Regions from separate parts of the Halomonas kashgarensis genome, predicted to be linked through region 3. Evidence: predicted binding sites of a transcription regulator. Region 3 holds the regulator's gene; each other region holds the start of a gene.
What was found. The regulator sigma-54, encoded in region 3, starts transcription at its own class of promoters, with help from an activator protein. The targets are predictions, from matches to a motif close to TGGCACNNNNNTTGCTNT.
Positions count from the first base shown of each region.

Region 1: the regulator sigma-54 is predicted to act here: its motif matches at 4,002-4,019, upstream of urtA (urea ABC transporter substrate-binding protein).
Region 2: the regulator sigma-54 is predicted to act here: its motif matches at 1,572-1,589, upstream of ytfE (iron-sulfur cluster repair protein YtfE).
Region 4: the regulator sigma-54 is predicted to act here: its motif matches at 1,937-1,954, upstream of R5M92_RS07575 (sugar phosphorylase).

Region 1 is NZ_CP137552.1:3,211,510-3,218,619, reverse strand. It holds gene folK (2-amino-4-hydroxy-6-hydroxymethyldihydropteridine diphosphokinase) at 1-115, shown strand, start outside; partial or broken gene R5M92_RS14780 (ABC transporter substrate-binding protein) at 365-712, shown strand; gene R5M92_RS14775 (ABC transporter substrate-binding protein) at 667-1,428, shown strand; gene R5M92_RS14770 (ABC transporter ATP-binding protein) at 1,431-2,213, shown strand; gene R5M92_RS14765 (ABC transporter permease) at 2,257-3,027, shown strand; gene R5M92_RS14760 (outer membrane protein OmpK) at 3,134-3,886, shown strand; gene urtA (urea ABC transporter substrate-binding protein) at 4,219-5,586, shown strand; gene urtB (urea ABC transporter permease subunit UrtB) at 5,659-7,110, shown strand, end outside.
Region 2 is NZ_CP137552.1:877,453-884,562, forward strand. It holds gene R5M92_RS03960 (methyl-accepting chemotaxis protein) at 143-808, opposite strand; gene ytfE (iron-sulfur cluster repair protein YtfE) at 881-1,537, opposite strand; gene norR (nitric oxide reductase transcriptional regulator NorR) at 1,687-3,210, shown strand; gene R5M92_RS03975 (2-hydroxyacyl-CoA dehydratase) at 3,410-3,868, opposite strand; gene R5M92_RS03980 (succinate dehydrogenase iron-sulfur subunit) at 3,902-4,609, opposite strand; gene R5M92_RS03985 (hexameric tyrosine-coordinated heme protein) at 4,678-5,022, opposite strand; gene R5M92_RS03990 (MarR family transcriptional regulator) at 5,579-6,022, opposite strand; gene R5M92_RS03995 (FAD-dependent oxidoreductase) at 6,128-7,110, shown strand, end outside.
Region 3 is NZ_CP137552.1:1,504,963-1,512,072, forward strand. It holds gene R5M92_RS06940 (ABC transporter ATP-binding protein) at 1-463, opposite strand, end outside; gene R5M92_RS06945 (KpsF/GutQ family sugar-phosphate isomerase) at 708-1,694, shown strand; gene R5M92_RS06950 (KdsC family phosphatase) at 1,716-2,258, shown strand; gene lptC (LPS export ABC transporter periplasmic protein LptC) at 2,260-2,880, shown strand; gene lptA (lipopolysaccharide transport periplasmic protein LptA) at 2,877-3,386, shown strand; gene lptB (LPS export ABC transporter ATP-binding protein) at 3,436-4,161, shown strand; gene R5M92_RS06970 (RNA polymerase factor sigma-54) at 4,300-5,712, shown strand; gene hpf (ribosome hibernation-promoting factor, HPF/YfiA family) at 5,815-6,123, shown strand; gene R5M92_RS06980 (PTS sugar transporter subunit IIA) at 6,128-6,598, shown strand; gene rapZ (RNase adapter RapZ) at 6,779-7,110, shown strand, end outside.
Region 4 is NZ_CP137552.1:1,645,556-1,652,665, reverse strand. It holds gene R5M92_RS07575 (sugar phosphorylase) at 62-1,894, opposite strand; gene nrdR (transcriptional regulator NrdR) at 2,042-2,506, shown strand; gene ribD (bifunctional diaminohydroxyphosphoribosylaminopyrimidine deaminase/5-amino-6-(5-phosphoribosylamino)uracil reductase RibD) at 2,503-3,684, shown strand; gene ribBA (bifunctional 3,4-dihydroxy-2-butanone-4-phosphate synthase/GTP cyclohydrolase II) at 3,729-4,886, shown strand; gene ribE (6,7-dimethyl-8-ribityllumazine synthase) at 4,901-5,389, shown strand; gene nusB (transcription antitermination factor NusB) at 5,386-5,889, shown strand; gene thiL (thiamine-phosphate kinase) at 5,913-6,875, shown strand; gene R5M92_RS07540 (phosphatidylglycerophosphatase A) at 6,872-7,110, shown strand, end outside.

The DNA of each region.
Region 1 (7,110 bases), 1.7 Mb from region 3:
CCGGCACGCCTATGTTCGCGAGCCGGTGGACGAAGTCCTCCTGGCGAGCGGACGCAGCCTGGTAACGGGAACCGGGGCTGACACGATCATTTCCCAAGCCGGCAAGTGTTCCTGACCGCCTTACTTCGCTGCGCACAGCATTAGCCGGCGGCCGCCCCGCCCGGTCGCCCAGGTGCGTTGCACCAATCTGGTCTTCGATTATATTGCCGCACCAACAAGGGGAGATAAAAAAGCGGCGTTATGATCCTCTTGCCCGATCCTGGCGGGTGGAAAACAGAAAGCTTTTGAAAGAAAAGCATTTTCTGAGTTTTGGCAGATTAACTGCAAGGCCACCTTGTTATTTTGTATACAAGGTGAAGCCTTCATGAATTCAATGTTTTCACGCCCATTCCCTTCCGGGCGTTCGCTAGCGGCTGGTGGCGCGGCGCTTGTCGCCTTGCTGACAGCCTCCTCCGCTCAGGCCGACGATACCCAGATCCGCTTCCAGCTCGACTGGCGTTTCGAAGGTCCTTCCGCTCCCTTCCTGATGGCCGCTGAAAAAGGGTATTTCAAGGAAGAAGGGCTGGACGTTCAGATCGATTCCGGTAGCGGCTCCGCCGGGGCGATCAATCGGGTCGCGTCGGGAGCCTACGAGATGGGCTTCGGTGATCTCAATGCACTGGTGGAATTCCTCGCCGAGAATCCCGATGGCCCGGTATTCAGGGGGTATATGTCGTATACGACGGCACCCCGGCAGCGGTTTTCGCCCGCAAGGATAGCGATATCGAGACCCCGGCGGACCTGGTCGGGAAAACGATTGCCGCCCCCACCTTCGATACCGGTTATCGCGCCTGGGGCATCTTTGCCGATGCCAACGATATCGAGGCGGACTCTGTCGAGTGGCAGAACGTCGATCCCACCCTGCGTGAAACCCTGCTGACCCGTGGCGACGTCGATGCCATTACCGGCTTTTACTTCACCAGCCTGCTCAATCTAGAAGAGCGTGGCGTCAGCGAAGACGATCTAACCATCATGTCGTTTGCCGATTACGGGGTACCGCTTTACGGCAACGCCATCATCGCCGGGGAGGAGTTCGCCGAGGAGAATCCCGAAGCCGTACAAGGCTTCTTGCGCGCCTTCAACCGCGCTCTGGAAGAGACCTTGGAAGACCCCGAAGCCGCCATCGAGTATGTGCGTGCCCGGGATGGCTTGATCGATGTGGAGATGGAAACCCGGCGGCTGAAACTGGCCATCGATAGCGTGATCGATACCCCGGATGCGCGGGCCAATGGCGTGGGCGGTGTCGATGACGAGCGCCTGATCCAAGCCATTCGCCTTGTCGCCGATGCCTACGATCTACCCGGCGTGCCCTCGCCGGGCCAGGTATTCGATTCTCGCTACCTCCCGCCGCTGGAAGACCGCATGATCCTTCCCCAGGAGGCGGAGTGAGCATGGGAGAAGCGTTCGTCAGCTTCGATGATGTCAGCCTGGCCTACGACGCCACGGGTAACGCCATCGAAGACATCAATCTGGATATTCACGAAGGCGAGTTCGTCGCCTTCGTGGGGCCCTCGGGCTGCGGTAAATCGACCTTCATGAAGCTTTGTACCGGCTTGCATGCCCCTACCGGCGGCAGCATCAGAGTGGATGGCGAGCCGGTCAGCGGCCCGTTGAAAATTTCCGGCATGGCGTTCCAGAACGCCAATCTGCTGCCCTGGCGCACCACGCTGGACAACGTACTGCTGCCTCTGGAAATCGTCCAGCCCTACCGCAAGCAGTTTCGCCAGCGCCGCGAGGAGTTCGTGGGCTGGGCGCGGGACCTGCTGCGTACGGTGGGGCTGCAGGATTACGAAGACCAGTATCCCTGGCAGCTTTCCGGGGGGATGCAGCAGCGCGCCTCGATCTGCCGGGCGCTGATCCATCGTCCCCGTCTGCTGATGCTGGATGAGCCCTTCGGCGCCCTCGATGCCTTTACCCGTGAGGAGCTGTGGTGCGTATTGCGCGACTTGTGGGAGGCACAGCGCTTTACCGTGGTGCTGGTAACCCACGACCTGCGTGAAGCGGCGTTCCTGGCCGACACCGTTTACGTCATGAGCCGTCGTCCCGGGCGGGTCATTGAACAGCGCACCATCGACTTGCCTCGTCCTCGCGCCCTGGAAACCACCTATGGCAAACCGTTCATCGACCTGGTGCAGGAACTGCGCGGGCAGATCGGCGAGATCCGCAATACCTGAAACCGGCGGTTCGCGTCACGACATCGTGTAGGGGATACCTCATATGACGGCAAATGAAAAACTCCGTGAGCGGCTGGCGCCGTGGATCGCGGTGATCGCCCTGGTGATCATCTGGGAAGTCACCGTGCGGCTATTCGACGTGCCCAGCTTCATCTTTCCCAGTGCCTGGGATACCGCTCAGGCGCTGGTGACCTACGCCGGGCCGATCGGCGTGCACTCCTGGCAGACCTTCTGGACCACCATGGCGGGCTTTGCCCTGGGTATCGTGGTGGGCTTGAGTCTCGGCATGGTAGTGGGGTCGTCGCGCTTTCTCTATCACGCCTGCTACCCGCTGCTGGTGGGCTTCAACGCCATTCCCAAGGTGGCGTTCGTGCCCATCCTGGTGGTGTGGTTCGGCATCGGGTCGGTGCCGGCGATTCTCACCGCCTTTTTGATCTGCTTCTTTCCCATCGTGGTCAACGTCGCCACCGGCCTCGCCACGCTGGAGCCGGAATTGGAGGACGTGCTGCGCGTTCTCGGCGCAAGGCGTCTGGACGTGCTGTTCAAGGTCGGCTTGCCGCGCTCGCTGCCCTACTTCTTCGCCTCGCTCAAGGTTGCGATCACCCTGGCCTTCGTCGGCACGGTGGTATCGGAAACCGTCGCCTCCAACCAGGGCATCGGCTACCTGATGATGAGCGCGGGCTCGCAGATGCGCATGGGGCTGGTATTCGCCGGACTACTGGTGATCAGCGTCATGGCGATGGTGATGTACGAGCTGTTTGCACTGCTCGAAAAACGCATGACGGCCTGGGCGCATCGCGGCCAGAACCGCTAGTGCCGTAATTCATTAGTACCGTGACCACCCGTCGCCTTGGCGGCGCAAAAAAGCAAAAAAGCAAAAAAACCACATGAAAATTGGGATATCGAAAAAGGGGAACCCCATGAAGCACCTAGGCAAGACAGCACTGCTCGCTCTGGCGGCGGTGAGTATTTCACCACTGGCATCCGCCGAAAAGTTCTTTTCCGACTCTAGCATCTCGTTGCTGTACAGCGATCAGTACGAAGCCTTCGGCAATACGCAGCGGACCGATACCTACGTCACGTTCGAGAACGTCACCGGGCACGACTGGGGCGGAACCTTCCTCTTTGTCGACCGTAACCAGGGACGGGGCAATGCGGATGGCGACGACGATCTCTACGGTGAGTTCTCGCCGGCGCTCAGCCTGAGCTGGCTGACGGGTCAGGATCTCGGCCGTGGCTTTCTCAAGGATGTCTCGCTGGCCGGTACCTACGAGTTCGGCGGCGGCACCGATGCTACCAACATCCTGACCGGTATCAGCTTTGCCTGGGATGTGCCGGGCCTGCAGTATTTCAACAGCACCTTCTATTACGTCAACAATAGCGAGATCGCCGATGATCTCCAGTTGACGCTGACCTGGGGCGCGCCGTTCGAGCTGGGAGCGTCACGCTTTCTGTTCGACGGCTATATCGATTACTCCTCGGCGGCGTCCGACCACAAGGCCGACTTCCACTTCAATCCCCAGCTGAAACTCGACCTGGGCCACTACTATGGTCACTCGGGCGTGCTTTACGCGGGTATCGAATACTCCTACTGGGACAACAAGTACGGCCTCGACGATGCCGTCATGGATACGGAAAGCGCCGTCAGCGCACTGGTCAAGTTCCACTTTTGATGCGGCCTGTACTCGGGCCGGTTAACCTGCGGGGTGCCTTCGGGCGCCCCGTTTTTCGTCATATTGGTGCGCATGAGCGATATTGGTGCGCCACTAGGTCGAAGTCATGAAGAAATGGCCCATTACCTGCACTCGTCAGGTGCGCGGGGAAAACTTCCACCGTCTGTGTTTTTATCTAACCGTTTGATAATAAACTGCTAAATATTATTTGAAGCAAAATGGCGCATTGCTTGCAGGATACCTTGTGTTGTTCCCCGTGACATCGCGTCAGACGATGACACGCGACCACCATAACGAGCCCCTTCCTCAAAAGGGCGCAGGAGGTTTCGCAAGTGACTTTATTCCAACGCAAGACGCACCCGACATTCCAACGCAAGACACAGCCGAGCCATTTTGCCTCCGCATTACTGGCCGCTGCTGTCATGGGCGCCGGTTCCCAGGCCATGGCCCAGGATGAAGACCCCATCAAGGTAGGCATCCTGCACTCGCTCTCCGGCACCATGGCGATCAGCGAGACGGTCCTCAAGGATACCGTCGAAATGTTGATCGAAAAGCAGAACGAAGAGGGCGGCCTGTTGGGGCGCCAGATCGAGGCGGTGGTCGTCGATCCGGCTTCCAACTGGCCGCTGTTCGCCGAGCGTGCCCGTGAGCTGCTGGCCCAGGAAGAAGTGGACGTGATCTTCGGCAATTGGACCTCGGTCTCGCGCAAGGCGGTGCTGCCGGTGGTCGAGGAGCTCAACGGCCTGCTGTTCTACCCGGTGCAGTACGAAGGCGAGGAGTCGTCGGAAAACGTCTTCTACACTGGCGCGGCGCCCAACCAACAGGCGATTCCCGCCGTCAACTACCTGCACGACCAAGTCGGCGTGGAGCGCTGGGTGCTGGCCGGCACCGACTACGTCTACCCGCGCACCACCAACCGTATCCTCGAAGCCTACCTGCAGGAGGAGTTCGGGGTGGCGGAAGCGGACATCATGGTCAGCTACACGCCGTTCGGCCACTCCGACTGGCAGAACATCGTCTCCGATATCCGCCGCTTCGGCAGCGAAGGCAAGAAGACCGCCGTGGTCTCGACCATCAATGGTGACGCCAACGTACCGTTCTACCGCGAGCTGGCCAACCAAGGCATCGATGCCGCCGATATCCCCGTGGTGGCGTTCTCGGTAGGCGAGCAGGAACTCTCGGGTATCGACACCGCGCCGCTGGTTGGTCACTTGGCAGCCTGGAACTACTTCATGAGCGTCGATACCGACACCAACTACGACTTCATCGACGCCTGGATCGAGCATACCGACGACGAGATGTCGGTGACCAACGACCCCATGGAAGCCCACTACATCGGCTTCAACATGTGGGCCGAGGCGGTGCGCAAGGCCGGTACCGTCGAGGTCGACGCAGTGAAGGACGCCATCATCGGCGTCAGCGTGCCCAACCTTTCCGGCGGCTATGCGGCGATGATGCCCAACCACCACATCACCAAGCCGGTGCTGATCGGTGAGATCCAGGACAACGGCCAGTTCGATGTGGTCTGGCAAACGCCCTCCACCGTGGCCGGCGACGCCTGGTCCGACTACCTGCCCGGTTCGCGTGACTTGATCAGCGACTGGCGCGCGCCGATGCGCTGCGGCAATTTCAACGTAGCCAACGGCTCCTGCGGAGGCAGCACAGCGGCCGAAGAAGCCGAAGCAGCCCTCGCCGAGTAATCCAACCCGCGCCCCGCTGCCATCCGGTAGCGGGGCCGCACGCCACTCTACCGATACTGAAGGGAAGAACCCATGCGGCGTTTCCTTTATCTCTGGCTGCCTCTGGTGCTGGCCTTGCTGTTGCCGCTGACGGCACAGGCGCAGGGCGACACCCGAGACGATGACGCAGCCATGCAACTGCTCGAGGCGCTGGACACCGACTCCTACGCCGACAAGGGCGAAGCGATTACCGCCATCGTACAGAGCGACGACGAACGCGCCCGTGGCTGGCTGGAAGCCTTGCTCGAGGGCCGCCTGCAGCGCAGCGACGACGGGCGTTTCGTGATCGTACTCGAAAACCGTGGACGCGACTGGCCGGTCGCGGATGCCCTGACCGGCGACGACCTGGGCGAAATGTCACGCCGCGAGCTGGACCGCATCGGCATCAACAACGCCCTGCGCAATCAATTGCGTAGCGCCATCGCCGTGGCGGACCTGTACTCGCCCGACCTGGAAAAGCGGCGTGCTTCCGCCGAACGCCTGCTGGGCGACGTGAATGGGGATCTGGTCCAGCCGTTAGGCGAGCTGATCGAACAGGAAGAAGACGCCCAGGTAAAGCGTCGTCTCAGCCAGGCATTGGCGATCTATCAGGCCGAACAGGGTGAGATGGCGGGAGTCGAGGCGCTGCACGGCAGCTTGCACCCCCGCGCTCGGGTCGCCTTGAGCCGTGCAGCGCAAGGCGATGATCCGGTCGTCGCCGATGCCGCCCAGGCGGCCCTGGCCAGCATCGAACAGAATCTCAAGATCAATCGCGGCCTGGAAACCCTGTATTTCGGGCTTTCTCTGGGCTCGGTGCTGGTACTGGCGGCGATCGGTTTGGCGATCACCTTCGGCGTCATGGGGGTGATCAACATGGCCCATGGCGAGTTGATCATGCTGGGCGCCTACACCACCTGGGGTATGCAGCAGTTGTTACCGGGGCAACCCGGCCTGGCGCTGATCCTGTCGATTCCCGCCGGTTTTCTGGTGGCGGCACTCGCGGGCGTCGCCATCGAGCGCGGCGTGATCCAGTTCCTCAAGGGGCGCCCGCTGGAGACGCTGCTGGCCACCTTCGGTATCAGCCTGATCCTGCAGCAACTGGTGCGTACCGTGATTTCGCCGCTGAACCGCACGGTTATCACCCCCGAATGGATGAGTGGCTCGCTGGTGGTCAACGATGCGCTGTCGCTCACGCTTAACCGCATGTTCGTGCTGGGCTTCGCCCTGGTGGTATTCGCCGGGCTGATGCTGATCATGCGCCGCACCCGGCTGGGTCTTGAAGTGCGCGCTGTGACTCAGAATCGCGCCATGGCCCGCTCGATGGGCATCCGTGCCACCCGGGTGGATATCATGACCTTCGCCCTCGGCTCCGGGGTGGCGGGGCTCGCCGGTGTCGCGCTCTCCCAGCTGACCAACGTGGGCCCCAACCTGGGCCAGAACTACATCATCGATTCGTTCATGGTGGTGGTGTTCGGCGGCGTGGGCAACCTGTGGGGCACGCTGGTG
Region 2 (7,110 bases), 630 kb from region 3:
GCTATCGCCCACTATGCCAGCATGGCCGTGGTAGGTGCGATGCACTTGCTCATTGAGACCGCCATGTTAAAGCTTAAACAAGGTTGCGCCGAACGTCAGCTCCTGGCCGAAACAGGAATACTCATGCCAAAAGAGGTAGCCTCTAATCCAAAAATGACCATAGCTCAGCCAGGTTGGCCTCGGTGCTCAAGCGTTCGGCTTTACAAGCGTTGTCATTCATCATGCCGTCGACTTGGTCGGCCTGGCTCATAATACTGTTGTTGAGGCCGCCTATCCCATGGGTGGCATCGTTGGTTCTTGAAGCCAGCTCGCGCACCTCGGTGGCTACCACGGCAAAGCCACGTCCAGCTTCGCCGGCCCGTGCCGCCTCAATGCTGGCATTGAAGGCGAGTAGCGTGGTCTGCATGGAAATCTCGTCAATGGCACTGACAAAGTTATTGATACGCCCGGCATCACCGCGCAGAGAGGTGACTTGCTCGGCGGCAGTGCCAATGCGCTCATTGAGCGAGCTCAGATCGGTGACCATGGCGTTCAATGCACCCTGGCTGCGTTGAGATTCGCTGGCGGCGAAATTCGTGATCTGCTGATTAGCCAGCAGCAGTTCGGAGAGATCCGCGAAAGACTCGTGTAGGGCTACTACGGAGTCACCGAATTCGGTGAGATTGGTAAACAGATGCTGGTGCAGCCGCTGTTGTGCTTCCAGCGCGTCGATGCGGGCCTGGAGCTGATCGCGCTCAGCGTATAAGGCAGCGGCCTGTTCGGCCTCGCTTTCGTGGCGAGAAGGGAATTTTTGGTGGAAAAAGCGCATGGCATCTCCTAGGCGCTCAAACAAAAACCGCCCGTTACGTAAGGGCGGCGCACGGAGCCAGACGATGGCGCGTTAACTAGCGCGTTCGAACAGCAGATTGTTCTCCAGGTGGATATGCTGAATGAGGTCATCGCGGAACTCCCGCAGTCCGGTATAGAGGGCGCGCCAGGTGGTGCAGGCGCCTTTGGGCGGATTGATGTCATCTGTGAGCACCAGGAGGCGATCGAGGCTTGCGCCATGGTCGTCATGCTCGTGGCGCATCACCGTGATTGGTCCCAAGGCCTGGGCACCCAGATCGCGACGCAGCATGGGGAAGAGAATCTGCTCCTCCTTCTGCATGTGGCTTTCCATTTCCTGATGAATATCATTCAACAGGTCGGCAAGCCCTCGGGGACAGGTCACATGGTCGCCATGGACCTGCTCGACGCGGCGGGCCATTCGTATCAGCTCCGGCAATTGACGGCGATGCGTATCATGGTAGCGGGTAAGGATATGTTCGATCAGCTCGTCGTTGCTGGCCGACTGCCAATCATGGCCGTCGGTTTCGTTCGGCGCCAAGGCCTCAAGTTCGGCGACGAGCTTATCTGTATCTAGGCCGACGCGTTGCGCGGCCTCTCGTAAGGGGATATGACCGCCGCAGCAAAAATTGATGTGATGCGTGTGGAAGACGCGCGTGGCGCCAGGCACGGTGAGGGCGATGCGGCCTACTGTCTGGTCGAGAAGAGTCATGACGATTCCTCGTGGGGGAAGAGTACATACTGGTATAGCAATCGCCATGCCAGATCTTTAAATATTAAAAATCATAAAAATACGAAGTTAATGGTGAAGATAACCGTGCCGTGATAAGGTAAAAATCACCATTTAAGGTTATTTTTACCATGCTCGCAGATACTTTACTGGCTGACCTGGTCGTAGATCTACCAAGTGCAGTGCGACTACAGCGCCTGGTACGTACGCTACGTGAGGGGTTTCGCTGCGGCGCTGTCTGCCTGCTACGTCTGGAAGAGGATGCCTTAATCCCGGTGGCTGTGGATGGATTGGTGCGCGAGGCATTGGGGCGACGCTTCGAGGTAGCCCACCACCCGCGCCTGGCGACCATTCTCGCTAGCCGTCGTACCACCCTTTTCCCTCCCGATGCCGACCTGCCGGACCCCTACGACGGCTTGGTAGAGCAGCAGTTCGGCCAGCCGCTGCATGTGCATGACTGCATGGGCATCAGCTTGCATGTGGAAGGCGAACCCTGGGGCGTGCTGACTCTGGATGCGCTGGAGGCGGGGACGTTCGATGACGCTGATCGCATGGCGCTGGAGCGCTATGCGCTACTGGTCGAGGCGGCGGTGCGTGTCAGCCGTCTGGAGCGGGACCTGCGCGCTCTGCGTATGCCCCATCAGGAGGGCAGCTTGCTCCTTTCAGCGTCCGAAATGCGCGATATCCTTGGTCATAGCGCGGTACTTCAGCGGTTGCTGCGTGAGCTTGATGTGGTGGCGGCTTCCGACCTGACGGTGCTGCTGAGCGGGGAGACCGGAGTGGGCAAGGAGCTTTTTGCGCGTCGGTTGCATCGGCGCTCTTCGAGACATAAAGCGCCACTAATTCAGGTCAATTGTGCGGCACTCCCCGAGTCGCTGGCCGAGAGCGAGCTGTTCGGCCATGTGAAAGGGGCCTTTTCTGGTGCCGTCACGGGTCGTGCAGGCCGCTTCGAAGCGGCCGACGGCGGCACAATATTCTTAGACGAGGTAGGCGAGCTACCGCTGTCGGTACAAGCTAAGCTACTGCGTACCCTGCAAGAGGGCGAGGTACAGCGCTTAGGCGAAGATGTCCCGCGTCGAGTCGATGTGAGAATCATCGCTGCCACCAATCGGCAACTGGCTGAATCTGTGCGTGAGGGAAGTTTTCGCGCCGACCTTTATCACCGGCTATCGGTCTATCCGGTTGCCATCCCGCCGCTGCGCGAGCGGGGCAGCGACGTGCTGGTGCTCGCCGGGCATTTCCTTGAGATCAACCGTGTGCGTCTTGGAGTGCGCAGTCTTCGCCTCTCGCCGGAGGCTGAGGAGGCGCTGCTTGCCTATGGCTGGCCGGGTAACGTGCGCGAGCTAGAACACGTGATCAGCCGGGCAGCGATCAAGGCGCTTAGCCAAGGTGCCAGACGCGACGATATCATCACCCTGCTACCTGAGTGGCTCGACCTGCCCCAACGAACGGAACGGGACGGTAGCAGAGAGGAACCGAAGGTATTGAGTGAGACCGCTCCACCGAACCTGCGCGAACGGGTCGAGAAGGCTCAGCGTCAGGCAATCCGCGACGCTTTGGGCGCTTGCAACGACAGCTGGGCGGCGGCGGCTCGCTATTTGGCGGTAGACCCCAGCAACCTGCACAAGCTGGCTCGACGGTTAGGGCTCAAGTAATAGCGGAACAAGTAACAGCAGAATAGGCCCCCGTGTCAGTACGGTCAGTAGTCCCCTGCGAGCAGCACCTTGAGATTTCCTGACACCCGGCATCTCAGCGAACCGACCTTTGCATCGGCTCGGACGAGCACAACTCCGTGCACAATCATTGCACTACCGGTCGTGATGCCGGTAGTTGTCCAATCCAGTACCCCGGTTGTTAATAGATTTCTAAGCGGGCAATGTCTCTAGATTGTAGTTTAGCTTCGGTCTCCTGGTTTTGCGCTAGCCTTTCGAATAGCTCTGACTCTTCCGGAATTGCGGCAAGCTCGGCACGTAAGCGATACATATCGATCAGTGTCTGATGTGCCGTCGACGCGTTAGTACGGATGTCCTGGACACTGGTACAACCGAGACACTCCGGAATGCGTGCCAAGGCGCCGGTATGATTGAACTCCTGGCTATCGTTTAGCCAAGTCTTCAGCAAGTTTGGTTCGGCGTCTTCTATATAACTTATCATTGAGCGATTCATGCGTGTCTCTCGGTCAGCCAGGAACGTTAATGTCATTTTCATTCGTTCATCCGTCTGGCTGCCAGCCAGCTCCCTGTACTGCTTCGCTAGCTGTTCATGGAACTCACCGATCCAATGCAAAAGATCCTGAACTTGACGGAATGCCATGCGAACCTCCTTACTGGTTAAATCGTGATTGTTTTAGCTGCCGTGACTAAGCAACATGGCTTTGATTTTTCCGATGGCGCGCATGGGATTAAGCCCTTTGGGACAGACCCAAGTACAGTTGGCGATCTGACGACAGCGGAACACGCTGAAGGGATCATCAAGTTCGGCCAGCCGTTCTTCGGTGGCTGTATCCCGGCTGTCGACGAGAAAACGGTAAGCTTGGATCAAGCCGGCCGGACCGATATATTTCTCAGGATTCCACCACCAAGAGGGGCAGGCCGAGCTGCAGCAGGCGCACAAGATACACTCATAGAGGCCATCGAGTTTTTCGCGGTCTTCTGGACTTTGTCGGCGTTCAATCGTGGTGGGTGACTCGTCATTGATCAGCCAGGGACGAATCTTCTCGAACTGACGAAAGAAGAGCGCCAAGTCGACGGCCAGGTCACGGATTACCGGCATCCCCGGCAGCGGACGCAGGGTCAGGGTATCTGAGTCGCCAAGTACCTCCTCCACCGGCGTGATGCAGGCGAGGCCGTTCTTGCCGTTGATGTTCATGCCATCGGAGCCGCATACCCCCTCACGACAGGAGCGTCGATAGACAAGAGTGGCATCCTGCTGCTTCAGATGCTCAAGAACATCTAGCACCATAGCCTTGCGGAAACGCTCCTCTATCTCTCGCGTTTCGACGCGTGGCACGGCGTCTTCTTCCGGATTGTAGCGGTAAAGTTGCACCTTGATCATGACTGCTACCTGTTCGGGTCATACCATCAAATGGATTAGGTACAGGCCTTGATGAGATTCGACCCGCCTCACTCCCGCCAATAGTCGTTGGCTGCCGCAACGGTCTGAAAGTGCGTGGCAATCACATGGGAGATCGCGATCAAGCTATCGGGATCCTGAGCATACTCAGGACGCTGTTCCTTGCGGACCTCGGCATCTGGTTGAGTGGTAGCCACCCCCTTCTGGGACAGAGTGATGGCCAGAGCAAAGCCTTCCTGGGGCGTCTCGGTGATCAGGCTCGGCAGCCAGGCATCATTTGCTTCGGGTTCGTGGTTATCAGCCGTGGCGGAGCTGCCCAGTGCCAGTGTAATGGCCAGCATCACAGCGCCTGCTGCCTTTCCAAGCGAGAAAAGTACTCGATGAGAAGTCGACATGGAGGTCTCCTACGTTGCCCTGAATCATGGTTAGATGTCATCCGATTAACATTTATTTAAAATGCATATTTAATGTAGCCCAGATTAACCTCTATTAACATGGCGCGTGTAATGACTTTTTTCATGCCACTAGCTCCAACTCGCGCCTAGCTCTCATTCATATATAGGCCGTTGCTGTCCGTGATCTTCATGGGTGACGAGCTATACTGTGTTCGCCGTTTCCGGACCTTCAGTGTGGTGGATGGCTTTAACCGGGGTAGTGCTATCAGGATAGGTAGTGCTATAAGAATAAACGTAGCGGAAATCTCACATTGGCGGTAGGCCGGTTTCTGGGGGAAGTTAAGTTTAATTAAAAGGGGTTATATTTATACTGGCTCACTCGTGCCCCCTCGAAGGGATCATATGTAAGCTGATCTGCTCCCCTCTAGCTTAATCGTTTCAGCTTAGTAAAGTTTACAAATTGCTGTGTATGGCTCGCGTTTGAAAATAGCACCACCATAGCGTCATCTAAGACTCATTTAATTGCTCTGTAAGCATAGTGCCTAGCTCGCCGAGGTCATGATTCGCTTAACCAAGAAGGGAACCGCATCTCTTCTTGCAAATGCTTTAGCTCGGGCTTGTGTGCCTCTGCAATCGCTTCTACTCGTCGAGCTCCCTCTTTTTGCAGATGGATTTCAATCTGGCGGCGGTCTTCCCGTCCTTGGCGCCGCTCCACCAGCCCCATTTGCTCACAACGATCTATGAGCGCCACTGTACCGTGATGCTTCGCCTGCAACCGCTCCGCCAATTCACCGACCGTTGCCCACTCCCGCCCTTCGAAACCACGCAGATGGAGCAATAGCTGGTATTGCAACGACGTAAGGTCGTAGCGCCGACAAATATCTTCGCTGTATCGCAGAAAACAGCGTAACTGGTAGCGGAACTGGGACAGCTGCTGAAAATCCTGCTTACGTAACGGTGTCTTTGGCTGCATTCTCAACACTTCGATAAAGCTGTTCACATATTCCAAGTTTGACAGCTGAAATTGACGTACCTATATATAAAATATCACAAAGTGATATTTTACGTAAAATCAAATGGAGAGCCTGGAACTGACGGAGGAGTTATGGATGCAATTTGGACGCTAGGTAACCAAGATACGCCCCGGTATGCACCGCTTAACGCGGATGCGGATGCCGATGTGGCAATTATCGGCGCCGGGATTACAGGTTTGACTACCGCCCTGACATTAGCCGAGGCGGGGCAGAAAGTGATCGTACTCGAAGCGCGTGAGGTAGGAGGAGGTGTGACTGGTGGGTCGACCGGTAACCTCTACAGCACCCTAGCTTCAGGGCAGGCGTCTATCCGCAAGAAATGGGGCGATGAAGTTTCACGAGACGTGATCAGGGCGCGCAGTGAAGCCGTCGACGTCATTGAGGCTCTTATCGAACGCTTCGCCATCGACTGTCAATTTCAGCGTCAGCCGGCATACCGCGTGGAGCCGGCTAATGACAGCAAGGCCGGATACGACTGGGACGAGGAAAAAGCGGCCCTAGCTGATGCTGGGCTCGACGTTGAGGCAGCCGATCATCCCGGGCTGCCATTCGCCACGCAAGGGATCAAGATCAGCGACCAAGCGCAGTTCAACCCGCTTCACTATGTCCAGGGGCTGGCTACGGTAGCTAGCGACCTAGGCGTTATCATCCATGAGCACAGTCCCGTACGCAATGTGGACCATAAGCAAGGAACCGTGACGACCGATACCGCATGCGTCTCGGCACGTCATGTCGTCTACGCTACGCATACTCCTAAAGGTCTTAACCTATTACAGGCGGGCATGCTGGTATCCCGTGAATATGCCGTGAGCGCCAGATTGAAGAGCGGTCACTATCCTGAGGGCATCATCTGGGCGATGGATCCCTTCCATTCATTGCGTAGTTACCGCCAAGGTAACGAACAACATGTCATAGTCATCGGGGAGAAGCACAAGACAGGCGAGCAGAAGGGAGACCACTACCGGCATCTGCAGGAATATCTGCAGACCCACTTCGATGTGGAAGCGTTCACCTCGCAGTGGTCCGCTCAGCAGTACAGCTCTCCTGACGGGTT
Region 3 (7,110 bases):
GGGCCAACGCCACGCGCCGTGCCATGCCGCCGGAAAGCTCCGCCGGGGCAAGTGCCTGGGCACCGCGCAAGCCGACCGCCTGCAACTTGAGCAGGACCAGATCGCGGACCATCGCTTCCGGCAAGTCCGTATGGACGCGTAGGGGAAAGGCAACGTTCTCGAATACACTCAAATCGGAAAACAGCGCGCCACTCTGAAACAGCATCCCCATCCGCTTGCGTAGATCGAACAGGGCCTTGCGGGACAACTTGTGTACGTCGTCGCCGTCTATACGCACCCGCCCCCGATCCGGCGTCAATTGCCCGCCGATAAGCTTCAGCAGGGTAGTCTTGCCGGTGCCGCTGGGGCCCATGATGGCAGTGATCCGCCCTTTGGCCAGGGTCATGTTCACGCCCCGGAAGATCGCTCGTTCTCCGCGGGAAAAATGCAGGTCTTCGATTTCGATAAACGGCGAGTCCGTCATGGTGCCTCGGTGTCTGAAAGCCGTACGTGGAACACACCACCGTATGACCATGGCGGTGGCGGCCATGCTCGATAAACCGCACGTGGTGCGTTTCAAAAACGTTATCGAACAACGTATCCTAACCGTTTTGGCCCACTTCAAGCGAGAATATTCCACTATCGACAGCCGGGGCCACGCTATCTCTGCACAGTGTTATCATGGACATTAGCCAAGCCCGTTTTCCTATTGCCTACGAGCTGCCCTTATGAGTCAAACGTCTCCTCCCGCGTCACTGTTGCGTGAAAGCGCGCTGCGCACCCTCTCTCTCGAGCAGGCGGCGATCGGCGCCTTGATGAGCAGGCTGGACGAGGAATTCGACCACGCCTGCCGTTTGATGCTCGATTGCCAGGGCCGGGTGATCGTGACCGGCATGGGCAAATCCGGCCATATTGCCGGCAAGATTGCCGCCACCCTCGCCAGTACCGGCACCCCGGCCTTTTTCGTCCACCCCGGCGAAGCTAGCCACGGCGACCTGGGCATGATTACCCGAGGCGATGTCGTGCTGGCGCTGTCCAACTCGGGGGAAACCGCCGAGGTTACCGCCCTTCTTCCCCTGTTGAAACGCCTGGGAACTCCATTGATCAGCATGACCGGCCGGCCAGGGTCGACGCTGGCGCGCCACGCCGATGCCCACCTGAACAGCGCCGTGGAACGGGAGGCCTGCCCGCACGATCTGGCACCCACGAGCTCGACCACCGCCGCCCTGGCACTGGGCGATGCCTTGGCTGTCGCGCTACTGGAGGCTCGCGGCTTTACCGCCGAGGATTTTGCTCTTTCCCACCCCGGCGGCACTCTGGGCAAGCGCCTGTTACTGACCGTCCAGGACCTGATGCACAGCGGAGATCGCCTCCCGCTGGTAACGCTGGGTAGCCCCCTGCGTGACGCCCTGATTGAAATCACTCGTCAAGGTCTGGGATTCACCTGCGTCGTTGACCAGCAGGGTCGCCTGGCCGGGGTCTATACCGATGGCGACTTGCGCCGTACCCTCGACCAGCATCATGATTTACGTGACCTTACGGTTGATGAGGTCATGACCCGACCGGGCAAGCGCATCTCTCCACAAGTACTGGCGGCGGAAGCCGTGCGCTTGATGGAAGACAGCCGTATCACCGCCTTGGCGGTGGTGGATGACCAGCAGAGACCGATCGGGGCGTTACACATGCACGATCTGCTGGCCAGCGGCGTAATCTGACTCTTATCGACTGGAGGCTCAATGGCTCTTACGCCTGCTTTACTCGACCCGATTCGCCGCGTGCGCCTGTTCGCCATGGATGTCGATGGCGTGCTCACCGATGGACGCCTCTACTTTCAGGCCGATGGCATCGAGATCAAGGCTTTCAATACCCTTGACGGCCACGGCCTGAAATTGCTCAAGCGCGCCGGTATCGCAGTGGCGTTCATTACCGGACGCGACTCGCCCATGGTCAGCCAGCGTGCCGCTGCCCTAGGGATCACCCACGTTCATCAGGGGGTAGAGGATAAACTCGCCACCCTGCGCGACCTCTGCCGCCGGCTGGAAATCGGACTGGACCAGGTCGCCTACTGTGGTGACGACCTGCCCGACCTGGCCGCGATCAAACGGTCCGGTATCGGCATCACCGTACCCGGCGCGCCCAGCTACGTTCAGGCTCACGCCGATTGGGTGACCGAGCGCCAGGGCGGTCATGGCGCGGTACGTGAGGTATGTGACACCCTTCTCGAAGCCCAAGGTCACTGGGGGGCGGTAATCGATACCTACCTTCACGGGCGGCCCTGACATGGCGCCGGATACGCCTTCACGCACTCGCACCAGGCGCCTTTCCCGGCACTTCACCAGACGGCTGGGACTAGGCGTGCTGATCCTGGCGCTAGGCGGACTGCTGGTCTACCTGGACCCCGGCGAACAGCGCCAGCCTGGTGTGGACCTGGAAGCGCGCGCCAACGAACCAGGCCATATTCTGGAAGGGGCCGAGCTCACCCTGTTCGGTAACGACGGACATGTTCGCCAAGCCATCCGTACGCCACGCATGACCCATTCGCAGGAGGATATCAGCCAGGCGGAACAGCCCCGCGCGCGCCTGTTCGACAGCCATCGACGCGAGTGGACCGCCGAGGCGGAACAAGGTTTCGTGGATGTTCCCAGGCAACAGCTCACCCTTACCGGCGATGCCCGGTTGCGGGCACCTGAAGCAGGCTGGCAACTCGACACGCAGATATTGCACTATGATGCGCAACAAGCCCACGCCTGGAGCGAGACACCGGCCTTGCTGCAACAACCTCCCCAACGAATGCAGGCCAATCGAATGGATGCCTGGCTGAACGAAAGTCGCGTCCGTTTGACTGATGACGTTAAAGGCTACCATCCACCCGAGACGAACGCTCAAGAGGAAATGCCATGAAACCCACCATCACGGCCGCCATCCTGGCTTCGACACTGCTGACGGGCGGGCTGCCCACGCTAGCCTTTGCCCAATCTTCCCAGGCCCCGATCGAAGTCGAGGCCGATCGCCTGGACCTGGATCAACGCGCCGGCACCGCCGTCTATGCCGGTAATGTGGAGATTCGTCAGGGCGAAATGCGCCTGAAAGGCGATCGCGTTCAGATCCAGCGTAACGACGAAGGGGAGCTATCCCGAGCCACCGCTACGGGCGAGCGAGCCTATCTGCGTCATCAGATCGAAGGCCAGCCCTCGCCCATGGAGGGCTGGGCCCGCAATATCGTCTTTCACGTCGCAGAGCAGCGCGTGGTACTGATCGACCAGGCGGAGCTGAACCAACAGGACGACCATTTCGAGGGCGGATACCTGGAATACTTCATTGACCGGCAGGTGGTTCAGGCACGTTCGGAAACCGGTAGCGGCGATCAGCAGCGCATCCGCATGACGCTCCAGCCCGAACGCCAATAGGCTTCGCCAACGCTGCCCCCATTTCTCGCTACAGGAACCTGGCACCTCGATGAAGACACTTTACGCTCGCCACTTGGCCAAGAGTTACAAGCGCCGCCGTGTGGTCAAGGATATTTCCGTGGAGATCGCGCAAGGCAGTGTCGTCGGCCTGCTCGGCCCCAACGGGGCGGGCAAGACCACTTCGTTCTACATGATCGTGGGCCTGGTGAGCGCCGACGCCGGCAGCGTCAGTATCGATGATCACGATATCTCCCACGCCCCCATGCATGAGCGAGCCAAGGCGGGCATCGGCTACCTGCCCCAGGAAGCCTCGATATTTCGCAAGCTTTCGGTGGCGGACAATATCCTGGCGATCCTGGAAACCCGCCGCGACCTCGACTCGAGCGGACGCGAACAGCAGCTCGAAGCGCTGCTCGAGGATTTTCACGTCACCCACATTCGCGACAATCTCGGCATGAGCCTCTCCGGTGGCGAACGACGCCGGGTGGAAATTGCCCGTGCGCTTGCCACAGAGCCCGCTTTCATTCTTCTGGATGAACCATTTGCCGGGGTCGATCCGATCTCCGTCGGCGAAATCAAGACCATTATCCGCGCGCTCAAGGCGCGCGAAATCGGCGTTCTCATAACCGATCACAATGTGCGCGACACATTGGATATCTGTGACACCGCCTATATCGTCGGCGATGGCCAGATCATTGCCAGCGGCCCGCCACAGGGCATACTGGACAACCAACAGGTGCGCGACGTTTACCTGGGCGCCGACTTCAAGCTCTAGACGACTTCATACTCTAGCCGTCTCAAGCGCCAGATGGCATGCTTATTGCCGGTGGCATGCATATTGCAAAAGTTGACTTGCACCTGGTCCTTGCTCGCACTAGGGTTAAGCTTTCCGATTACGCACGCGAGTCCCGCTATGGTCATGAAAGCCTCTCTTCAATTGCGCATGGGCTCCCAGCTGACCATGACGCCGCAATTGCAACAGGCGATCGCGCTGCTGCAATTATCCACTCTCGATCTGCGTCAGGAAATCCAGCAGGCGCTCGATTCCAACCCCCTGCTCGAGCAGGAGGAGGAGTTCAGCGAGCAGGCGGTGGACGAGGCACAGGAAGCCGAGTGGTCCGAGGACATCCCTAACGAACTGGCGCTCGACAGCGACTGGTCGGATACCTACCAGGACATGGTGCCCGCCGCCGGCAGCGGCGAAGGTCCGGATTTCGAGCGTCAGGCCGCCGGCCAGAGTCTGCAGGGGCACCTGCTCTGGCAACTGGCCATGACCGATCTCGACTGGCGCGAACGGCAGATAGCGGAAAGCCTGATCGATGCCATCGATGTCAATGGCTACCTGACCCAGACCTTGTCCGAGCTGCGCGACGGGCTACGCGATCAGGGCCTCGAAGGCATAAGCACTCGAGAGGTGGAAACCATTCTGCTCCGCTTGCAGCAGTTCGAGCCCACCGGCATCTTCGCCCGAGATCTACGCGAATGCCTGATGCTGCAGCTCGCCACCCTGGCCGATGACACCCCCCTGCTCGCCCACGCCCGCCGTTTGGTCCGCCAGTTTCTCGAGGCGCTGGGCAAGAACGACACCCGCCTGCTCAAGCGTCGGCTGGGACTGGACGAGACCCAGCTCGAGGATGTTATCTCGCTGATACGCACCCTGGACCCGCGTCCGGGCAGCGCCTTCAGCGACGCGGACGAAGGCTACGTCGTCCCCGATCTGGTGGTGCGCCACGATGCCCAGGGCTGGCATCTCGACTTGAACCCCGAGGCGCTACCCAGGCTCAGGATTCAGCCCGATTACGCCAGCCTCATCAAGCGCGCCGACAAGAGCCAGGACAATCAATATCTCAAGGAACACCTCCAAGAGGCTCGGTGGCTGATCAAGAGCCTGTCCAGCCGCAACGACACCTTGTTGCGCGTGGGGCGCGAAATCGTCACCCGTCAGCTCGGCTTTCTCGAGCAAGGCGAGGAGGCCATGAAACCCTTGATTCTCGCCGATATCGCCAGCGCCGTGGACATGCACGAATCGACCATTTCGCGCGTCACCACCCAGAAGTTCATTCATACGCCACGCGGGGTCTTCGAGCTCAAGTACTTCTTCTCCAGCCAGATAGGCAGCGCCGACGGCGACAGCCACTCCAGTACCGCCATTCGTGCCCGACTGAAGAAACTGATCCAGGAAGAGCCTCCAGGCAAACCGCTTTCCGACAGCCGGCTGGTCACCCTGCTTGGCGACAGTGGTATTCAGGTGGCTCGCCGTACCGTCGCCAAGTACCGTGAGGCGATGGGAATTCCCTCTTCCAGCGAACGACGCAGGCTACGCTGAAGTAGAGCTCTCGTGGAAATCGAGAAAGTTGTTCGCGGGGCTTTGCTCAGCAGGAAAAAGAGTTACAATCGAAGTACAGTCCGATGGATAAGGAGTACGTCAATGCAAGTCAACATCACAGGTCATCATGTCGAACTCACTGACGCCCTGCGTGACTACGTCGAGGAAAAACTCGCTCGCGTTGAACGCCATTACGACAATATCACTACCGTTCAGGTAACCCTGTCCATCGAAAAAGAGCGTCAGCACGCGGCCTGTACGTTGCACGCGGCCGGTGCCGATCTTCACGCCGAGGCCATGGATTCGGACATGTATGCCGCCATCGATGCACTGGCCGACAAGATCGACCGTCAACTGGTCAAGCATAAGGAAAAAGCACAAGCCCGCGCCCAAGGCGCTGGCGTGCGCTGAGCCAATGATGCTGGAAACCATCCTGCCCCCCGAGCGCGTGCTCTATGATGTGCCCGGGGGAAGCAAGAAACGGGTGCTGGAATTCTTCAGCACCTTTATCGCCCAGAACACCCCCAGTCTCGATAGCCAGGAAGTCTTCAGTCGCTTGATCGGTCGAGAGCGCCTAGGCAGTACCGGGATCGGCAATGGTGTCGCTATCCCCCATGCGCGCAGTCCGCATTGCGATGCCCCCATTGCAGGTTTTCTGAAGCTGGCCGAAGCCATCGATTTCGATGCCGTCGACGGTGAACCCGTGGACCTCATCTTCGTGCTGCTGGTCCCGGAAGAGGCGGATGATACTCACCTTGCCCTGCTAGGCCAGGTGGCGACCATCATGAATGACGGCGACACCCGTGTCCGGTTGCGCAAAAGCACCAGTCAACGTGAGCTGCTGGAGTTGCTGAGAGACAAGATCAGGCAGCAGAGCTCCAGTTAGTTCGGCACCGTTCAGCTTCTGGCGTGCTTCTGTCAAATTACGCTTTCGATACGATTCTGCCTCCGTTACCGGACGGCCCTCGATAGAGGCTTACTTGCAAACCTCTCGCCTATTTCGCCTTGAAGAATGGCTGCAACCTGCACGGTAATAGCTAAAATACGGTGCGGAAGGAGATTCGTCATGCAACTCGTGATTATCAGCGGTCGCTCGGGATCGGGAAAGTCCATTGCCCTGCAGGCATTGGAGGATCTCGGCTATTACGCTATCGACAACCTTCCCGCCATGCTTCTGGATTCATTGATAGAGGAGCTCGGTGAGGGCGGCAATCGCAGCCATCTGGCGGTAAGCGTCGACGCGCGTAATCTTCCCCATGCCTTGAAGCGTTTTCCCAGCCTGCTGCAGGAGCTCAAGCGTCGACATATCGATTGCCAGCTCATCTACATGACAACCGATGCGCGCATCTTGCTGGAACGATACTCGGCCACCCGGCGTCGTCATCCGCTGACTCGCGA
Region 4 (7,110 bases), 140 kb from region 3:
CATCATGGAAACATCGCCCAGCTTGGCATAGCCAGGTTAGCGGCGCATTAATGTGCCCGGCTCAATGTTCCGCTACCCACCAGATCGCGGCGTAGGGAGGCAGGGTTTCGATACCGGGGCTCAACCCTTCAGGCGCCAGCGAGCGCCATTCGAACTGGTTCAACAGCTTGCCCAGGGTTTCACCGCCCTCGTTCAACGGCACCGGCTGGTCGGTGACATTGTACAGCGCCAGCAAACGTCGACCGCTCTCCAGAGGGCCACGCTCCAGGGCCAGCAGTTCGGGCGGCGTGGCGATGATTCGTTGCGCGGCACCGGGATGGAAGCAGGGCTCCACGCGGCGCCGTTCGAGAAGCTTGCCCAGGGTGGCGAAGACTTCATGGGTGGGAGTGGCGGGGCTGTCCAGCAGGGTTTCAAGCTCCTCCAGGTTCCAGCGGCGGCGGTTGATCGAGCGCAGGCGGCCGCTGCGCTCCACGCCTTCATGATCGTTGAGCGTGGCGGTCAAGGTATGCAGGTAGAGCGCCGGGATGCCCTGCAGGCTGAGCATGATCGCCTGGCTACACAGAAACCGCGCCACTTGCCAGGGGTCCGGGCCGCGCCGCGTTCCCTTCATTGCCTCGAACCAGGTGATGTTCAGCTCGTAAGGGGTGTCGCTGCCGTCGGCGTTGGCGCGCATGCTGACGAAACCACCGAAGCGGTGCATCAGTTCCAGCAGGGCGTCGCGCTCGTGGTCGGGTAGCAAACCTTCCAGCGGACGAACGCCGATGCCGTCGTGGCTGGCGGTGAAGTTGAGATAGGTACAGGTCGGCGGCAGGGTGGGCAAGCTGTGCAGCCAACCCTGAAGCGTGGCGGCTTCACCGCGAGTCAAGGTATGCAGCAACAGTGGCGGCAAGGTGAACTGATAGATGAGGTGGGCTTCGTCGGGATGTTCCGTGACTGGGTGCAGGTCGTCGCTGCCGAGCCGGTCGAGCCCGAAATAGCTCATGTTTTCCCGGTGAGGCACGTTGGTCTCGGTGACCAGCAGCGTACCCGGCGCCACATGGTCGACCAGCGCCCGCAGCAGGCGCACCACGCTATGGGTCTCGGGAAGATGGATACAGGAGGTGCCCAGGCGCTTCCACAGAAAGGCGATGGCGTCCAGGCGGATGATGCTGGCGCCCTGCTCCAGGTAGAAGAGCAGAATGCCGACGAACTCGAGCAGCACGTCGGGGTTGGCGAAATTGAGGTCAATCTGGTCTTCCGAAAAGGTCGCCCACAGGTGGCGAGTGCCACGCCGGGTCGAGACCGGCGCCATCAGCGAGCTACTGCGCGGTCGCACGACTTGGGAGACGTCGGTATCGGGGTCGATTTCGATGAAATAGTCGCGTCCCGGCAGGCTGCCGCTGAGATAGTCGACGAACCATAGCGATTCCCGAGAGACATGATTGAGCACCAGATCCACCATGACATCGTAGTCCTGCGCCAGGCGGCGTATATGGCTCCAGTCGCCCAGTGCAGGGTTGACCTCGCGATAATGAATGACCGAAAAACCGTCATCGCTGCTCCAGGGAAAGAACGGCAGCACGTGTACACCGCTGAAACGATTCCCCAGCTGGCGCTGGAGGAAGTCCTGCAATACTTCCAGGGGCGGCCTGTCCTCGTCCAGAACGCTGTCACCATAACTGATCAGCCACTGGTCCTTTTCGCTCCATAGTGGTGCAATGGGAACGCAGGCGGTGCTATCGCGCCCGGTAACCGCCAGAAAGTGATCGATGTGTCGATGCAACCGCCGCAAGACTTCCTCGCTGCGCCGGCCATAGAGATGTTGCAGCAAGGGGCGGGCCGAGGCATCGAACGTTGCGGTGCGCGAAACCGTACTGGTTGCCGTATCGGGAGGCGGTGGCTGGGTCTCGTTCATGATAGCCTTCCTGGTAAAGACATGGAGGGAATGTAGACAGACGCTGCAGCTTGTGTGCCAAATCGTTACAATGGTTTCATCGATACACAAGACATGAAACGCTATTCGGGGTTCTTCGAGCCCATTGACCAACAGGTTGCGATCCTCATGCATTGCCCTTTCTGTGGTGACAACGACACCCGAGTGACGGACTCTCGCCTGGTCGCGGATGGTGACCAGGTGCGCCGGCGACGTCAGTGCGCCAGCTGCGCCGAACGCTTTACTACCTACGAAACCGCCGAACTGGTCATGCCGCGGGTGGTGAAGGCCGACGGCTCGCGGGAAACCTTCGACGAAACCAAGCTGCGCGCCGGCATGTTGCGGGCGCTGGAAAAGCGACCGGTCAGCGCTGAAGCCATGGAAGCCGCCGTGGAGCGTATTCGTCAAGCCCTGCGTGCCCGTGGCGAGCGCGAAGTGAACGCCCGCGACATCGGCGAGGCAGTGATGCAGTCGCTCAAGCAGCTCGACCAGGTCGCCTATATCCGCTTCGCTTCGGTGTACCGCAAGTTCCAGGATATCGATGAATTCCGTGCGGAAATCGACCGGCTGTCCCAGGAGCCGGACCCGCAATGACGAGTCGTCGGGCCGCCGATCCTCGTCACATGGCGCGCGCCCTGCAATTGGCGCGTCGTGGGCTCTATACCACCCACCCCAACCCGCGCGTGGGCTGTGTGCTGGTGCGCGAGGGCGCCTCCGGCGAAGAAGACGAGGTGGTGGGAGAAGGCTTCCACGAACGCGCCGGCGAGCCCCATGCGGAAGTTCATGCCATCAAGGCCGCGGGCAGCAGAGCCCATGGCGCCACCGCTTATGTAACCCTGGAGCCGTGTTCGCACCACGGGCGTACCGGACCGTGCGCTGCGGCCCTGATCGACGCCGGGGTCGCCAGAGTGGTGGTGGCGATGGTCGACCCCAATCCTCAGGTGGCGGGACGCGGTATCGCGCTGCTGGAACAGGCGGGCATCGCGGTCGAGGTGGGGCTGCTGCAGAGCGAAGCGGAAGCCCTGAATCCCGGTTTCATATCCCGCATGCGGCGTGGCCGACCCTTCGTGCGCTTGAAAATGGCCATGAGCCTGGATGGCCGCACTGCCATGCTCTCCGGCGAGTCCCAGTGGATCACCGGCCCCGAAGCGCGCACCCAGGTGCAGCGGCTACGGGCACGCTCCAACGCCATTCTCAGTGGGGTGGAGTCGGTGATCATGGACGACTCGCGCCTGACCCTGCGAGCGGATCAGCTCAAGCTGGACAACGCCGAGCAGATTTGTCGGCACCAGCCGCTGCGCGTGATCGTCGATACCCGCCTGCGGCTGCCGCTGGCGGCGGCTTGCCTGAGCGAGCCGGGACGCACGCTGGTAGTCACCGTGCCCGAGCATGACCCGGCAAGACGCCGTCGCCTGGAAGCGGCCGGAGCCGAGATACTGTCGCTGCCGGCGGGGGAGGACGGTCGCGTCAGCCTGCCGCTGCTGTTGCGCTGGTTGGCGGAGAACGCCGAGATCAACGAATTGCTGCTGGAAACCGGCGCCACGCTGGCCGGGGCCATGCTGGATGCCGAGCTGGTGGACGAGATGCAGCTGTTCGTGGCGCCGACCCTGCTGGGAGGCGAGGCCCGCCCCCTGTTCGCCTTGCCGGGGCTGGCGCGCATGGCCGATCAGCGCCGTCTGGCAATTCATGACATGCGTGCGGTGGGCCGCGACTGGCGCATCATCGCCACACCCGAGCCGACTAGCGCCGCAAGCCCGAGCAAGGTACCCTGACGCGCGAAATCGCAAGCATGCGACCGACTTTTTTTGGAGATTCCATGGTGCAATCCTCCTCCGGGGGCCTGGCCCCCATCGCTGACCTGATCGAAGACATCCGCCAGGGCAAAATGGTGATTCTCATGGATGATGAGGATCGCGAGAATGAAGGTGACCTCATCATGGCCGCGGAGAAAGTCCAGGCCGAGCACATCAACTTCATGGCGCGCTTCGCCCGGGGGTTGATCTGCCTGCCGATGACCCGCGAGCGCTGCGAGCAGTTGAACCTGCCGCTGATGGTGCGTGACAACGGCTCCGGTTTCGGCACCAAGTTCACGCTTTCCATCGAGGCCACCCAAGGCGTCACCACGGGCATTTCGGCAGCCGACAGGGCGCGTACCGTACAGGCGGCAGTGGCGCCCGGCGCCGGCCCCCGCGATATCGTCCAGCCAGGGCATATCTTTCCGTTGATGGCGGAGCCCGGCGGTGTATTGCGTCGGGCCGGGCACACCGAGGCCGCGTGCGACCTGTCGGCACTGGCCGGGTACGATCCCAGCGGTGTGATCTGCGAGATCATGAACGACGACGGCAGCATGGCCCGCCGGCCCGAGCTCGAGACCTTCGCCGAAGAACACGGGATCAAGATGGGCACCATCGCCGATCTGATTCACTATCGCATCGTCAACGAGCAGACCATCGATCACCTGGAAGCCACGCCGGTCGCTACCGCCTATGGCGAGCTGACCCTGCACGTCTTCCGCGATCGTATTCAGGGCGCGCATCACCTGGCGCTGGTGAAAGGCAACCCACAAGCCGCCGAGCCGACTACGGTGCGCGTTCACCTGGCCGACGCCCTGCGCGATATGCTGGGCCTGCTCAAGAGCGGTCAGCACAGCTGGAATGCCGCCCAGGCCCTGGCGGAGATCGCCCAGGCGCAAAGCGGCGTATTCGTGCTGCTCGACGATGGCCGTCCGCACCAGGACCTCAAGAGTCAGCTGGACGTGTTCCTCGACCGGGTGCCGGTACCCCGCACCAGCGACTCCGATGGCGCCGGCAACTACTTGACCATCGGCACCGGGTCGCAGATTCTGCGCTACCTTGGGGTAGGCAAGATGCGGCTGTTGAGTTCGCCGTGGAAATTCTCGGCACTTTCCGGCTTCGATCTGGAAGTGGTGGAGCGTCTGGGGCCGAACGATACGGCTCTCGACACAAAATCTTAAGCAGGAATCTATTGATGCAACCCCTCTCGCAAGTCGAAGGCAGTTTTGTGGATGTCGATGGTCGCTACGTGATCGTGGTCGGCCGCTTTAACCATCATGTGGTCGATAGCCTGGTGGAAGGCGCCGTGGATAGCCTGGTGCGCCATGGCGTGGATTCCGAGCATATCGATATCGTCCATGTGCCCGGCGCCTGGGAAATCCCGCTGGCAGTCAAGCGTGTGCTGAATGTGATCCAGCCGGACGCGGTGATCGCACTCGGTGCGGTGATTCGCGGCGGTACACCGCATTTCGAATATGTCGCCGGCGGATGCAACGCGGCGATGAACAACCTTCAGCTCGAGTTCGAGACGCCTATCGCCAACGGCGTGCTGACGGTGGAGTCCATCGAGCAGGCGATCGAGCGTTCCGGCACCAAGGCCGGCAACAAGGGTACCGAAGCGGCCATGGCGGCCATGGAAATGGTCTCGCTGCTACGCGCCATCGTCCCGGGAGACGCGCAATGAGCGAGCGTCGCGAACGCAAGCCCTCCGCCGCCCAGCAGGCGCGCCGCGCCTCACGGGAGCTGGCGGTACAAGGGCTTTACCAGTGGCAGATGACGGGCAAGTCGATCACGGCGGTCGAGGCGGAGTTCCGCAGCCAGCTGCCCGACGACGACATGGAGGAGCACGAGAACTGGGTCAAGGTGATGGAGATCGCCGACCAGGCGTTGTTTCATGAACTTCTGCACAATACGGTTCGCTACAAGGCGGAGCTTGATGCCGCCATCGCGCCGCTGCTGGACCGCCGCCTGATGGATCTGGACGGAGTGGAGCTGGCGATCCTGCGCCTGGGTGCCTACGAGCTTTCCCGGCGCATGGAAGTACCGTACCGCGCCGTGATCAATGAGGGGGTCGAACTGGCGAAGTCTTTCGGCGCCACGGATGGACACAAGTATGTCAACGGCATCCTCGACAAATTGGCCAGCCGCCTGCGCAGCGCCGAGGTCAGTGCTCGCCGGCGTTAAGCGGCGTTGCCTGGGGCTTCTCCGTGCTGGCTGAATTCGATCTGATCCGTCGCTTTTTCACCCCGGCCGCCCCCGTTGTTCAAGCGGGCGTGGGACTGGGCGTGGGCGATGACGCCGCCTTGCTCGTCCCAACCCCCGGCCACCAGTTGGCGGTCAGTGTGGATACCTCGGTGCAGAACGTCCATTTCCCCGCCCAGGCGCCGGCTCGTGCCATTGGTCACCGTGCCCTGGCGGTGGCGCTCAGCGACCTGGCCGCCATGGGGGCCAGGTCGCGCTGGTGTTTCATGGCCTTGACCATGGCCGGGAGCGAGGATGATTTCGAGTCTTGGGTGGCGGCATACGCCGAAGGCTTTCTGGCGTTGTGCGCCACGACCGACACGGTGCTTGCCGGCGGCGATATCACTGCCGGGCCGTTGACCATCGCTGTCACCGTCATGGGGGAGGTGCCCGAGCGCCAGGCCTTGACGCGCCACGGCGCCGGTGCTGATGACCTGATCGCGGTGACGGGTAGCCTGGGAGGAGGAGCCGGCGGGCTGGCTCTGTGGCAGCGTGGCGAGCGCGATCTTTCACACCCGCTGCTCAAGCGTTACCTGCTCCCCGAGCCCCGCTTGCAGGCGGGCGAGGCACTGCGCGAGCTGGCGACCTCCGCTATCGATATCTCCGATGGCCTGCTGGCCGACCTGGGCCATATACGCAAGGCTTCCGGGGTAGGAGCGGTGTTGACTCCCGATGCCATACCGCTGGCCGCTGGCCTGGAAGCCGAGCTGGGGCTGCGTGGCGCCGAACAGGCTGCGCTGTGCGGTGGCGACGATTACGAACTGTTGGTCACCCTACCTCGTGCCAACCTGGAGCAGGCTCGCCAGCGCCTGGCCGCCCTGGGACAATCGCTGAGCGTGATCGGCTATTGCCGCGAAGCGCCGGGGGTGGCCGGGGTACCTGATAATCTTCAGGACGGCTGGCAGCATTTTTCCGGAGAGACGCCATGAACCGAGCTCCATCCAGCGTTTGGCGGCGTCCGACGCATTTCTTCGCTTTCGGCCTGGGTAGCGGCGCCGTTCCCTGGGCGCCGGGAACCTTCGGTACCCTGGCGGCGATACCCTTTTATTGGGTAATGACGGATTTACCACTAGGCTGGTATCTGAGTCTGACTTTTGTCGCGTTTGTCATCGGTGTCTGGCTGTGTGACAAGACCTCGCACGATCTGGGGGTTCACGACCATTC